DNA from 2 places in the Oceanobacillus sp. FSL K6-2867 genome. Region 1 is predicted to be linked to the other one. Evidence: riboswitches for the same ligand, from Rfam matches in the RefSeq annotation. Region 1 holds a riboswitch; the other holds the start of a gene.
What was found. Region 1 has a riboswitch for S-adenosylmethionine ahead of NSQ77_RS12285 (iron-containing alcohol dehydrogenase family protein). Riboswitches for the same ligand answer to the same signal wherever they lie in the genome.
Positions count from the first base shown of each region.

Region 2: it holds a riboswitch for S-adenosylmethionine, as region 1 does, so the genes downstream of both, NSQ77_RS00305 (carboxymuconolactone decarboxylase family protein) here and NSQ77_RS12285 (iron-containing alcohol dehydrogenase family protein) in region 1, are expected to answer to the same signal.

Region 1 is NZ_CP150144.1:2,496,228-2,503,794, forward strand. Features, by position in the region: gene NSQ77_RS12265 (peptide MFS transporter) at 1-43, shown strand, start outside; gene NSQ77_RS12270 (ATP-dependent DNA helicase) at 181-2,457, shown strand; gene NSQ77_RS12275 (pyridoxamine 5'-phosphate oxidase family protein) at 2,529-2,951, shown strand; gene NSQ77_RS12280 (MetQ/NlpA family ABC transporter substrate-binding protein) at 3,087-3,899, opposite strand; gene NSQ77_RS12285 (iron-containing alcohol dehydrogenase family protein) at 3,925-5,025, opposite strand; SAM riboswitch class I at 5,110-5,228, opposite strand; gene NSQ77_RS12290 (N-acetylmuramoyl-L-alanine amidase) at 5,321-6,109, opposite strand; gene NSQ77_RS12295 (hypothetical protein) at 6,392-6,538, shown strand; gene NSQ77_RS12300 (PstS family phosphate ABC transporter substrate-binding protein) at 6,805-7,567, shown strand, end outside.
Region 2 is NZ_CP150144.1:57,827-65,393, reverse strand. Features, by position in the region: gene NSQ77_RS00325 (hypothetical protein) at 1-167, shown strand, start outside; gene NSQ77_RS00320 (YrrS family protein) at 357-1,019, shown strand; gene mtnN (5'-methylthioadenosine/S-adenosylhomocysteine nucleosidase) at 1,044-1,733, shown strand; gene sigK (RNA polymerase sporulation sigma factor SigK) at 1,816-2,520, opposite strand; SAM riboswitch class I at 3,134-3,240, shown strand; gene NSQ77_RS00305 (carboxymuconolactone decarboxylase family protein) at 3,366-4,031, shown strand; gene NSQ77_RS00300 (LLM class flavin-dependent oxidoreductase) at 4,061-5,428, shown strand; gene NSQ77_RS00295 (sodium:pantothenate symporter) at 5,531-7,027, shown strand; gene NSQ77_RS00290 (UDP-N-acetylmuramoyl-L-alanyl-D-glutamate--2,6-diaminopimelate ligase) at 7,205-7,567, opposite strand, start outside.

The DNA.
Region 1 (7,567 bases):
GTTGGCACCAAAACTGAAGCGGTTTATGCGTGGTATTAATTAAATATTACGGAAGCTGGATCAATATGCTGAAAAAGCGTGTTTGATTCAGCTTCTTTTTTATGGACAATGCTAATTCCAGATTCCACCCGAATCAATTAATTGATAGAATGAAGTTAATGAATTTTAAAAGGTGATAGCATGGTGGATATAGTTAAAATTTCAGTAAGAACGCTTGTTGAGCATGTGTTGCGCAGTGGCAGCATGGAAACTGGTTTTCGAACGGCTGCGTCGCTGACAGAGGGAACAAAAGCACATCAGAAAATCCAAAAAACGTACAAAGAAACAGATCAAAAGGAAGTGTATGTCAAAACGGAAATACCATATGAAGACTTGACTTTTGTTGTGGATGGACGTTGTGATGGTCTGCTTTTTGATGAAAATGGACGGGTTATGGTGGATGAAATTAAGTCGACAAGAAACCCGATTGAGTGGATTTCAGAAGATACGTACCCAGTTCATTGGGCACAGGTGATCTTTTATGCCTTTATCTATGCCAAAGACCACGATTTATCAGAAATCACGATACAGCTGACATATGTTCAGATAAATTCCGAGCAACAGGTTAAATTCAATCGGAAAATGAATTTTCAGGAGCTGGAGATGTATGTGAACGATATCGTTGGTCAATATGCAGCATATGCCAGGATGAAGATTCTGCATATCGCGCGACGTGATGCTAGTGCGAGGGAGCTTCTGTTTCCATTTGAAAATTACCGGAAAGGTCAGCGCAAACTTGCTGGTTCTGTCTATAAAACGATTTTCGATAAGAAAGATATTTTCGCTTCAGCCTCTACAGGTATTGGCAAAACAGTTTCAACGATATTTCCGGCAGTAAAAGCGATTGGAGAAGGGCATTTGCATCGGATGTTTTATCTTACTGCAAAAACGATTACAAGAACTGCTGCAGAAGAAGCGTTTCGTTTGCTGAGCGAAAAAGGCTTAGAGCTAAAGGTAGTAACCATTACAGCGAAGGATAAGGTTTGTTTCCAAGAGGAAGTAAAGTGCTCAAAGGAGCATTGTATTTTCGCAGAGGGATTTTATGATCGAATTAATGGAGCGGTTTTAGATATCTACACGAATGAATCATTAATGAGTCGGCAAGTAATTGAAAACTATGCAAGAAAACATCGTGTTTGTCCTTTCGAATTTTCACTGGAGCTTGCATATATAGCTGATGCTGTTATTTGCGATTACAATTATATCTTTGATCCCAGAGTGTCATTGAAGCGTCTTTTTGAGGAGCAGAAGAAAGAGACTGTTTTATTGATTGATGAAGCACATAATTTAGTTGACCGGGCAAGAGAAATGTATTCTGCTGATCTGTATAAATCAGCATTTCTGCAACTCAGTCGTACATTTAAAAACCGTAATGATAGCTTAGTGAAATCAGCTAAAGCAATTAATCATCATTTACTGACATTAAAAAAACAAGGAGAGTTAATTTTCAAAGATCTGGATGACGAGCTCATCTCGCTTGCAGAATCTTTTATCATACATGCAGAGACTGAATTAGTGCAGGATGTGGATACAGATCCGCTGTTGCTGGATACTTATTTTGCAACACAAACCTTTGTTAAAATAGCAAAATTTTATGATGAACGATTTGTGACTTATATGGAGATTCTGAAAAACGATGTGCGCTTGAAGCTGTTTTGTCTTGACCCATCTTATCTTATTAACAAAATGGGGAAAGGTTACCGTTCAAAGGTTTTCTTTTCAGCTACATTAACACCTGCTGATTATTATAAAAATCTGTTGGGCGGGACTGGAAAAGATTATGTAACAGCAGTTCCATCTCCATTTGATCGTGAAAAAGCTGAGGTGCTTATTCTGCCATTGTCGACAAGATATCGTGATCGTGAGCGGACAATGACACCAATTGTCCGTTTTGTGAAAGAGCTTATTGAAAAGCAGCCTGGGAATTTCCTTATTTTCTTTCCATCCTATCATTATATGGAAGGTGTACATGATGCTTTCCTGGAGCATGTACCATATATGAAGACGATTGTGCAAACTGGGGGCATGACTGAGTCGGACAGAGAAGAATTTTTAGCAGCCTTTAAGGCGGGAGAAGAAGAGCAGCTTATTGGATTTGCGGTATTAGGTGGTATTTTTTCTGAAGGAGTTGATTTAAAAGGAGAGCGTCTTCAAGGTGTAATTATTGTTGGTGTGGGACTGCCGCAAATTGGATTGGAAAGAGATATTATCAAGGAATATTTCAACTCCACTGGACGAAACGGGTATGATTACGCCTATGTTTTTCCTGGGATGAATAAGGTGCTGCAAGCAGGTGGCAGATTAATCCGATCAGAAACAGACCAAGGAACAATTGCTTTAATTGATGATCGATTTTTGCAAAGAAAGTATCAATCACTTCTTCCATTTGAATGGCAGCATTTCAAAATCAAAAGGTAATGCTGGATGTTTAAGATTGGTCAAAAAAGGAACACTACTTATAGCAGTCGATAATAAAGGAGTGAATACTTGTGAGTCAATCAGAGATTAAAACAAATGTCGAGAGAATCCTTCAGGAGAGCCACACAGGTACGATGGCAACGGTGAAGAATGATAAACCGCATTCTAGGTATATGACATTTTTTCATGAAGGTTTGAAACTTTACACACCGACGCACAAAGATGCCGATAAAACAGAGGAAATTGAAAAAAACCCATATACCCATGTATTGATTGGGTATGAAGGCGATGGATTTGGTGACGAGTATGTCGAATATCAGGGGAAAGTATCTTTAAACGATATGGATGACTTGAAAAAGAAATTTTGGAACGACGATATGAAACTATATTTCGACGGTCCGGATGATCCAAACTATGCAATCCTGGAAATTGAACCGATTGGAATTCGGTTAATGAATAAAAAGGGTGAACCAGCTAAAGAGTTAGATATTTAAAAAGGCTGACAATATTATTGTCAGCCTTCTTCATTAATCTGGGTTTTAATACGGTGGATGTTCGACAAGCCGAATCTCCTCAAGACCGCGGTACAGTCCGTACGTCGCTAACCGGACGCTTCCGCTTTTGTTTTTCTACCATCCAGGAACAACTGATCCTTGGAAAGTTTCATCAACAAATTGTTTTACTTCATCAGATTGGTAAATATCGATAAACTTTTGTACAGCTTCGTCATCTTTGTTTTCTTCACGAACCGCAATTAAGTTTACAAATGTGGAGTCCTGTTCGATAAAGATTGAGTCTTTACCTGGTATAAGACCTGCATCCATCGCAAAGTTTGAGTTAATTGCAGCCGCATCAACTTCACCTAGCTGCCGAGGAATTTGCGCAGGATCAAGCTCGATGAATTCATAGTTGTTTGGGTTCTCAGCAATGTCATTTACCGTTGCATTTACGCCAAGTCCCTCCTCTATTTTGATTAAACCTGCTTGTTCAAACAATAGTAATGCACGTCCACTGTTTGTCGGGTCACTTGGAAGACCGATTTTGGCGCCGTCTTCTAAATCTGCTACATCTGTTACAGCTTCTGAGTAAATTCCCATTGGAAATGTAACGGTATCTGCAACTTTAATTAACTCCAATCCGCGTTCTTCATTCATATGGTCGAAAAATGGCTCGGTTTGGAAACTGTTTATATCAAGCTCGCCTTCAGATAAACTGACATTTGGCATTACATAATCGCTGAAAGAAACCAATTCAATTGCTAGGCCATCCTCTTCAGCAAGTTCTGCTACCTTTTCTAAAATTTGTTCATGTGGGCCTGATGTTACACCAACAGTTAATTTTCCATCTTCTAATAATCCTTCTGCTTCATCTGAACCACCACCGCATGCAGCAAGTACTGCCATCATGCATGCAAGTATTCCTGTGAGTAGTAATTTTTTCATTATGTATCCCTCTTTCTAAAGTTGATTAGTTAGTTGTTGGAGTTGCTAGACTTTCTACCTTAAGAACAGCATTTAATAATGTGTCTTCTGTAATTTCCTGCTCCATTAAATGAATCGATTCCTGAGGCAGTAATGTCTTCTTAACAATACGTTGTAATAGCTCCTCGTTCCTAGCGTCAATGGATAAATGCTTTAATGATGCTGGAAGCTTCCATTCATCATAAAATGCTAATAGTCTTTTAAGCTCGTCATCCTTTTCTTCTAAAGCCAATTGGACTAAAATGCCATAGGATACGACTTCTCCATGTAAAAATTGCTTGATGCTTTTAGCCTCAGTTAACCCATTATGGACGGAATGCGCACCGGCAATTCTCCCTGCCTTTTCCCCGAATCCTCCAACCATGCCACCAGTCATAATAATTGTTTCAATAACACGTATAAGTGCATCTGATACCTTTTTATTGGATACCGATTCCAGTGCTTCTTTTCCATCCTTTAATAAGATATCTTTGCACAAAGCTGCGGAGAATTGAGATATCTGAAGCCAGACAGGCAGCTCTTTATCGTTGTAAAAGGCTCGAACTAAGGCATCTGCCTCATAATATTTAGCAAGTGTATCCCCAATTCCTGCTTTTAAGTATTCAGGCGGAGCCTGTGCAATAATAGCTGGCTCAATCAGTACAAGTGTATTTGCTACTGGGAATTCGGTATAGTGTGAATGGGTGCCGTCTGCTTGATAAAATACACTTAAAGGTGTCCAAGCTGCACAGGTAGCTGCAATTGTCGGAATAAGCACGGATTTAATTCCGGATTTTACAGCAGAAGCTTTAGCGAGATCAAGCGCTGTACCCCCGCCAATACCGATTACTACTTCAATTCCATTTTCCTGAAATGAAGTTGCGAACTGTTCCACAGCTTCCAGCGTACAATGCCCATCCACAAACGTGATATTTGAACAATCAAGCTCTTCTGGTAAAAAGGGAGAGGCAGCATTCCATGCTTTCCTGCCGCTTAGAATATGTATTTTCGTTACGTCTAACTCTGAAAGAAGTTCATTTAATTCCTTTAAAATCCCTTCTCCAATTCGATAGTGTCCTGGTGCCCCTTTAACAATTGCTGTTGTCATCTGTGCATCTCCTTACCGTATTTCGAAAAAATAAAAATGCCTCTCAATGAAGAGAGGCATGGATATACTTGGCAAGTAACCATCCTCTTATTTTCCAAAATACATATTGTATTTTGCAGGAATTAGCACCTATTCGCAGTAAATTTAACTAGAATGGTTGCCGGGCTTCGTCGGGCCAGTCCCTCCACCGCTCTTCATAAGAGTTTTTATGAATTAATTTATTTCATATATCTTATAATTTATTGGTTGAAAAGTCAATTGATTTTATTTATTCCTACTACATCTAACTTTTCTTTTACTGGACAATGATAAATGCATCGATACCAGTGTTTCGTACAACCTGTAAATGATTTTCTGCGTTTTTCCTGCTTTTAAATGCGCCAGCCTGAACACGATACCAATTCTCATCTGAAATTGTAACCTGTTCAACAAAAGCTTGAATGCTTTTGGAACTTAGAAAAGATACGCGTTTTCCTGCATTTTCTTTTGATTTGAAGGAACCAGCGATAACCTTATATAACTGTCCAGTGCCGTTTTTTTCTTGTAGGCTAAATGCTTGCGCCAATCCATTGACATGGCCTTCTGCAACACGTTGCTTCCATGCATCCTGCTTCATTAATGCGGCATTTCCACTATGATCGATAAAACCATTCTCCGTAAGCATTGCTGGCATGGATGATTCACGTAATACGTGGAAATTGGCTTTCTTTTTGCCGCGATTCCGCAATCCGTTAAGCTTAATAATTTCCGCATGCAGAATATCGCGATATCTTGCAGTTTGTGAATTGTCCGAAAGTGTACTATGAATAAAATCTTCATAACCATCAGAAGAGCTGTTAAACGCATTGCAATGAATGGATAGAAAATAATCAGCATCCCATGCATTTGCCTCGTTTGTCCGCTGAGCAAGGCTTTTTGCCGTATCCTCAGTACGACTCATACGAACAGTGACATTATCGTAGTTGCCAAGTAGCAGATCTCTTATTCGTAATGCAATATCTAATACAACGTCTTTTTCCTGCAATCCATTTCCGGTTGCTCCAGTGTCTGTTCCACCATGACCAGGGTCTAAATAAAGTTTCATTACAATCTCCTCCTACTATTAACTTATGGTTAATAAGAAAAACAGAATTGTACAAACAACACTGTCTTAAACAAAATCCATTATTGTCACCTTTATCGTCCTCATCGTTTATCTTTCATCTTTACAATCGAAATGAAAGTGAAGTTTGGGGTATATCATTAAAAAGAAAGCTGCTGGTTGGAAATAAATGATAGAGAGGAGAATATGGTGTTGTACGGTTATCATGAATAAATATACTTTTTCAGCTAAAACTATAGGAGTATAGTAGGAGGAGGCAGAATAATGAGTAATAACGAGAAGAAACACAACAATCAATTTAGGGAAACAGAAAACTCGGGTGAGCATCGCAATGGACGCAAGAGTCCGTATAAGAACAGCAACTCCAAGGGTGGAGGAGCTCCAAATGAATATGTGACAGGAAAAGAGTAGAGCAAATGCGGATCAGTTATTGGATCCGCATTTTTAAATATATGATGCTTTACAATCAGACCGGCGGCAATTCAAAATATATAAGTTAATTAAGACTAAGCTGCAGCATATGTCTATTCTAAGTACTCTGTTGCGACAAAATCTTCAAATTTACATAACCTTTACATTCGACACATACTTACTTAACATTCAAACCTTATACTAGCAACTGAGGGCAAAAAGCCTCACAAAAATAAAGCATTCAATCAGGGGAGGACAATTTTACTATGAAGTTCAAAAAGTACCTAATGTTTCTACTTGTTGCAGCATTAGCGGTTGTGCTTGTTGCTTGTGGAGGAGAGACAGATGAGGACAACTCAGGAGAAACAGAAGAATCAAACAACTCTTCAGGAGAGACAGAAGGATCTGACGAAGCAGCTGAATTAGAAGGCAGCGTAGTAATCGATGGTTCTGGAACTGTTTATCCGTTAATGTCTAGACTTGCTGAAGAATATATGGTTAATGAGCAACAAGGAGTTTCTGTTGAAGTTAGCCGTGCTGGAACAAGTGCTGGATTCGAGAAATTTTTACAAGAAAATGGAACAGATTTTAACGATGCTTCTCGCCTAATTAAAGAAGAAGAGCAAGCAAAAGCTGAAGAACTTGGATTCGAGCCATTTGAAATGAAACTAGCTTTAGATGGTTTAACAATTGTTGTACACCCAGATAATGATTTTGCAACTGAATTAACAGCTGAGGAAGTACAAGGTATTTTCCTTGGAGAATATACAAACTGGTCTGACATCAACTCAGATTGGCCTGATGAAAAAATAAATACTTATGGACCAAACGAAAACCATGGAACATATGAATTCTTCTATGAAAACATATTAGAAGAACAAGATTTAGTAAGTGATATTAACCTTCAACAAGATTATTCAACTTTAGTAACATTAGTTTCTGAAGATAAAAATGCAATTGGATTCTTTGGATTTGGATATTATGACAGTAACCAAGATAGCTTACAAGCAGTGGGAATCGACTTTGGTG
Region 2 (7,567 bases), 2.0 Mb from region 1:
TACTCGATACTGGTATAATTGATAGTGCAGGTGCTGCCACAGGAATAGCTTTCGGTATACCTATCATTATTGGAATCATTTTAGTAGGTGTTTTTATCGGTCCAAAGTACAAAAGAAATAGCTATCAAAGACGCTATTACAAGCATAAGAATCGCAGAAGTAAATAGTAATTGCATGGATAGATGAATCAGCATATTATCTGTGTTATGATACTATAATAGAGATAGGTGATGTTCAAAAAACTACTAAATGACATAATGGGCTTCCCGTTAATAGAGGAAAGGAATCCCCGTTTTACCTCGTAATTTTATGTTATTCTATTTTTGAACATGTATTTTTAGGAAGGGGGAAATAAAATGAGCGAATCAGATAAACATTCACGATTAAACAAATTTGAAAAACGCAGAAAAAATACAAAATTAATTTCCATTTTCCTTATCGCTGGCGCACTCCTTATCATCATATTGCTTGGTATGTGGTTATTTGGCGGCGGAAATGATGAAACGGAAAAGCAAACAGGAAATAATGAAAATGAATCCTCAGATTTTCTAATTACGGAAGAGAATAAGGAGGAAGCTGAAAGTGATAATCCTGAACAGGAAGAAAGCGACAATGATTTAGCTTCTGACGAGGAAGCTGAAAATGAAGAGAATGAAGAAAATGATGCTGATGAGGAAATCGAAACAGAGCCTGCTGAACCCTCAGATGGCAATGTTGCAGAAGCATATACTGGAGATTGGTCACCTGTTGGAACAGAACAAGAAGGTCCACATACGACAAATTATGACGATGGTTCACAAGATCGTAATGAAATGAGAAAAGCGATTACACAAGCTACTGGTTTAAACGAAGATAATATGGTTGAATGGTGGATTGAAAATGGTGGCGATCAAAAGGTAGTAGCTACTGTATCTGACACAGCAGAAACGGAAGTATATCGAGTTTTCTTAACATGGGTAGATAATGAAGGATGGCAGCCTACAAAGGTTGAAATACTAATTGAAAATGATAAAAAATAACAGCGGATTGATGGAGGATGTAGTATGACAATCGGAATTATTGGTGCAATGGATGAAGAAGTTGCGCTATTATTGGATCAGATGACAGAAAAACAAGAACAAACGGTAGCAAATTGCTTATTTGTTCAAGGGAAATTACAGGATAAATCTGTTGTTTTGTTAAAATCAGGGATTGGGAAAGTGAATGCGGCAATGGCTACTACCGTCATGCACGAACGGTTCACGCCAACACATGTTATCAACACTGGGTCTGCTGGCGGCTTTGCTAGTAATCTGGAAGTAGGAGACATCATTATTTCGACTGAGGTTGTCCATCATGATGTTGATGTAACTGCCTTTAATTATGAATATGGACAGGTTCCTGGAATGCCTCCAATGTACGAAGCAGATAAAACGCTGGTTGAAAAAGCAGTTGCTGCAGTAAAAAATATGGATATAAATTGTGAGCAAGGAATTATTGCGACTGGAGATTCGTTTATGGAAGATCCCGAACGTGTTGCGTTTGTTCATGGTAAATTCCCGACAATGCTGGCCTCAGAGATGGAAGCAGCAGCTGTTGCTCAGGTTTGTCATCAGTACAACAAGCCATTTGTTATTATTCGCGCACTATCTGATATTGCAGGAAAAAAATCATCCATCTCGTTTGATCAATTTCTTGAAACGGCCGCTAAAAATGCAGCACAACTAATTATTGCTGTAGTCAAAAGCATATAAAAAAACAATTATAAGAAAAGCAAAAGCCCAGAGACAATGATAAATTCATGTTTCTGGGCTTTTTGATAACTTGTAAATTAACCTAATTATTTCGCTCCTTTCGATAGTACTCATGAAACACCTTCATAAGGGCTCTTTTCTCAATTCGTGATACATAGCTGCGCGATATATTCAATTTTTTTGCAATTTCTCGCTGTGTCATTTCATTATAGTCATTTAATCCATAGCGATAAATAATCACTTCCCGTTCTCGTTTATCGAGTACAGAAAAATATTTTTGCATTTTGGCGATTTCCATATTCAATTGGATGTATTCAATTACATTATCATTCTCTGCTTCGAGTATATCAATTAAGCTGATTTCATTGCCTTCTTTGTCCTGGCCAATTGGATCGTGTAATGAAACATCTTTTTTCACCTTTTTCAATGCACGCAGATGCATCAATATTTCGTTTTCTATACAACGAGCAGCATATGTTGCCAATTTCGTTCCCTTATTTGTAGAGAAGCTTTCAACCCCTTTTATAAGACCGATTGTTCCAATGGAAATCAAATCTTCCATATCCTCACCAGTATTTTCAAACTTTTTTACAATGTGAGCAACAAGTCTTAAATTATGTTCAATCAGTTTGTTTCTAGCTGTTTCGTTTCCATTTTGCATTTCCTCAATGTATTTCGCTTCTTCATCAGGGGGTAATGGTTGCGGGAATGCATGATTTTTTACATAAGAAACGAAAAAGAGGGCTTCCTTAATTAGAAGAGCAAGCACAGATAGAATCCCGGACAAACTCAGGTCACCTCCTAAAGAACAATCTGCTTCAAGAATGGGCTTTTGCCTATATAACATCTTTATGAAGCAGTAAGGAGATTCGTGTCTGTCCCAGATAATTAATTATGAAAACGATTTTATTTGATATTAGAGAAACGATTAAAACCCTGATGCATCCTATCAGAATTACATACAGCTGGCGGTTTTTACAGACACAATAACTTATCGCTAGAAGTAACAAACTGCATTGTCAAGATAAAGAAGGAGCGCACTGTGTGGGTACTATTCTTGCTGGTATGTATGCGGGAACTGTGAAAAACAGAAACACAACAGATCGTGGCTGTTTTGAATTGAATAGGGATCTTTAATGGTGTTGATATATTCAAGGCAAAGGATGATGCAGTAGTACAAGAGTATTGGATTATTGGGGCTGCATAGGATTTAGATAAGAATAAGCTTTCTGCATAGCATTTTGGAATCAACTCGTTTCAGTAAAAAGCGGGTAAATAGGACAAAGGAACGTTAATCGACATCATATATCTAACTTTTGTAGTAAATTCAAAAAATATAGTTGACAAGTTCTATTGCCCGGTGTATGATGTGAACAATTCCTACAAATTGAATATGATTTTTCTTATCAAGAGTCAGGGGAGGAACTGGTCCTATGATCCTGCAGCAACCGTTACCAAAATGTAACAAGGTGCTAATTCCAGCAAGCATATGCTTGAAAGATGAGATTAGAGATATAAAACCTCTTCCTCATCGGAAGAGGTTTTTAATTTACTTTAAAGGCAAGTAATATGATAGGAAAAATTATATTTCGATGAATAGGTAAATTTAAATTGAAAAAGGGAGCGAAGAAAATGAGTATAACAAAAACAGATAGCTTGTACAGAAAGGATTACTTTGGAAGGATTCACGAATTAAAGAAACATGCACCCAATGCTTTTGAGTCATTTTTTGCTTTTAATAATCAAGCATTGGCTGAAGGGGAATTATCGGTAAAGGTAAAAGAATTAATTGCAGTTGCTGTGGCGCATATTACCGGGTGTCCGTATTGTATTGATTTACATGTCAAAAATGTGAAAAAACAGAAAGCAAGCAAAGCAGAGGTAGCAGAGGCAATTTTTGTCGCAACAGCATTAAAGGCGGGATCTTCAGCAGCGCATGGAGTAAATGCACTAAATGCTTATGATGAAAACGGGGATGAGGAGCTGTATAAAGCATCCTATTTTAATCGTATAAAGGAATTTTCCAAGTTAAATAAAGAAACATTTAAGGCATTTCTGGATTTTGATCATCAGGCTATAAAAGCAGAAAATCTGAGTGAGAAAGAAAAAGAGTTAATTGCAGTAGCTTGTGCCCATACAACAGGTTGTGCATATTGTATTGATTTGCACACAAAAAATGCGAAAAAAACAGGAGCAAATTTAAATGAGATTTCGGAAGCAATTTTTGTTGCAGTAGCGCTTAAAGCTGGATCAGCAATCGCTCATAGTGTAAACGCATTAAATGCTTACGATGAATAGAAATTGATACCATAAGAGGAGTGTTTCGTTTGAAAAAGCAGATTCATTTGAACGGATTTGTACAAAACTCGCCATCCCCGCATTCCATGGGGTTGTGGAAACATGAGAGAGATAAGGGAGTATTTCATAATCGAATTCATTATTGGACAGAAACAGCACAAGTGCTGGAGCGGGGAAAATTTGATGCCGTTTTTATTGCTGATGTTCTTGGTACGTATTCTGTTTATGGAAACAATCATGATGCTGCGATTAAACATGCTGTGCAATTGCCGGCACATGACCCCTTGATGCCAATATCAGCTATGGCTGCAGCAACGAAGCACATCGGATTTGCCCCGACAATTTCAGCAACCTATGCACAGCCATATGCACTGGCACGTCAGCTTTCAACACTGGACCATTTGACGGAAGGCAGAATTGCTTGGAATGTAGTAACTTCGTATTTAGAGAGTGAGGCAATTAATCTTGGTTTGTCGGGTAGATTACCTAAAAATATACGCTATGACCGTGCTGATGAATTTCTTGAGGTCGTTTACAAGCTATGGGAGCACAGCTGGGATGATGAAGCAGTTGTTTACGACAAGAAGACAGACACCTTTGCAGACCCCAAAAAGGTACATATAATCAATCATGATGGTGACTTTTTCCATATATCAGGTCCACATTTAACGGAGCCATCACCACAACGGACTCCTGTACTTTTTCAAGCTGGAGCTTCTCCGAGAGGAAGAGATTTTGCAGCAAAACATGCTGAAGCGGTTTTCACAAAGGGACATTCACTGGAAGCAATGAAAAATTACGCTGCAGATATTCGAAAACGTGCAGTAGAACAAGGAAGGAATGCAAATGATATTCGTATTTTTCCAATGGTTCTTCCAATTATTGGATCTACAGAAGAAGAAGCATTGGCCAAATATGAAAAATTAAAAAGTCTTGTTAGTTATGAAGGGACAGCTGCATTGCTCTCTGGCCATACAGGTATCGATTTATCCAAATATAATCCAGATCAATATTTAGATGATATGGAAACAGAGGCAGTACAGGGGAATTTAGATATGTATACAAAGGACCCTACAAAGAGATGGACACTTCGTGAGGCACTGCAGAATCATGGTCTAGGTAATGGCACAGTGAAATTTATCGGTACACCAGAACAAATAGCAAATAAGTTGGAGCAGTGGGCTATTGAGGCGAATCTAGATGGTTTTAATATAGCACAATCATATTCCTTAGAAACATTCCGGGAATTTGTTGACCATGTTGTACCTGAATTACAAAAGCGTGGGATATATCGAAAAGAATATAAAGGAAATACGTTGAGAGAAAATCTCTTCAGTACTGACAGTCCGTTTTTGCCTGACAGCCATCCAGCAAAAAAGCTGAAATCACATAGATGACAAGCATTATTTACTATACCTAAAAAACCAGCGGAGGACATGCAGTTCATAATTTTAGGTTAAATTGATTTCTGGTGATGAATCAGAGAAAGGAGACACTGCATGCAGGCTATCACATTATATACATGGATAGGATTTGCATTTTTCCTTGTGATAATGCTTTTTCTTGGATATATTGGAGCGCGTAAAACTAAAAATGTCCGTGACTTTGCAACTGGAGGAACAACGTTAGGACCAGTCATCCTAGGTCTATCTTTTGCCGCAACCTATTTAAGCGCTGCAACCTTTTTGGGATACCCAGGCTGGTCCTATGACTGGGGACTATCCAACTTATGGCTTTTTTTAGCAATGATAGGTGGTGGCCCAATAGGAATACTGATGGTTGCAAAAAAGGTAAGAAAATTGAATACAAAACAAAAATCGCTTTCCTTACCCGATTGGCTTGGTGACTATTATAATAGTGATATTTTGCGAGTTGGAACAGGTTTGATTTTGCTGTTCAATATTTTCTATATAGCTGCACAGTTTGTAGCTGGAGCGAGGATATTTGAGTATTTGCTTGGAATGAATTATTCCACAGGTTTGATTCTTATAACAGTAATTGTTGTATTGTATGTGTTTGCGGGTGGTGCACTTGCGGATATTTATACGGATGCTGTACAAGTCATTTTAATGGCAATTGCTGGTATAGCAGTATTCATTTCAGGGATTATTCTATTTTGGAATGGAGGAATTACAGCAACCTTTGCGGGTATTGTTGAAAATTTGGCTGTACAGGATGGTAATCTTGTTAAAGTTTTTAATGCTGAATCACTTCACTTTTACGCTATTGGACCAGTAATAGGTGCTATAACAATACAGTGGGCATTTGCGTCTGCTCCCCATTTATTTAATAAGGTACTGGGATTGAAGAGAGAAAGAGATTTAGGAAAAATGATTATAGTATATGTTATAACAGCTTCTTTATGTGTGTTGGTTTTATTTGGAGGATTGTATAGCAGAGCTGCCATTGGTGGCGGAATTGAAACAACTGACTTAGCATTAATGGAATATATCACATGGGCATTTCCCGCGATTTTTGTTGCACTCTTTGGTGTAGTGATTCTTGCTGCAGCTATGTCGACGACAGATGGGTTGTTTGTATCGATTTCAACCGTATTTGCTAATGATATCTTTCTCAAATTTTTAGTGAAACGTGGATATGTAAGCATTAGCGAAGAAAAAGCACAACGAATTGCATTTCTCATCAGCAGATGGAGTGTTCCACTAGTCGGCTTAGCAGCTTTTTTGCTTGTGCTTAACCCGCCAAAGTACATGGGAGACATTATGTGGATTGGGATTTCAGGTGTAGCAGCGGGAACCCTTGGCCCTATACTGTATGCTGTTTATGCTAAACGTAAAGTATCTCCGCGTGCAGCAGAAGGGTCGATGGTTATCGGTTTATTGTCATATCTTATCCTGTATTTCGGTGATATCATTCCCAGTACTATGTCAGCCGGTGCAGCTGCAACGTTTATAGGATTAGCAGTCATATTGATATTGGCAAGAATCTTTAGGAAACCTGACGAAGAATATGAAAGTATACAAGAAGCAAAGTGAATTGTTTATAAGAAGGAGGCTTTTCAATTGTTTGTTAATGAAATGTTAACGGTTTGGCTTTATGGACTCTTCACTATATATGTTGTTGTTGGTTTTTCACTTTGGAAATGGTATTTTGGAAAAAAATAATTTTTTTTAAAACAGCTTGCCCTGAAAAAAAATACAGGGCAAGCTATGTTACACGTTTAAATTATACTTAATCAAACAACTTTGTATTGCAATTTCCTTATCACTATGGGGTTGTTTTTTATCTTTAATAATTTGATATTTCTCAAGTCCTTTTCCAGCAATAATAACAATATCTCCAGGTTCACTCATATCGATAGCAAGACTTATTGCAGTTTTTCGATTCGGAATGGATCTGTAATTACCGTGCTTCATTCCTTTTTTCATATCTGTTAAGATAACTTGAGAATCTTCAGATCTTGAATCATTTATTGTCAAAAATACATAATCAGCAATTGATGCTTTCTCTGCCATAAGAGGACGTTTCGAGACGTCCCGATCACCACCGGTACCAACTACAAGCAGAATACGTTT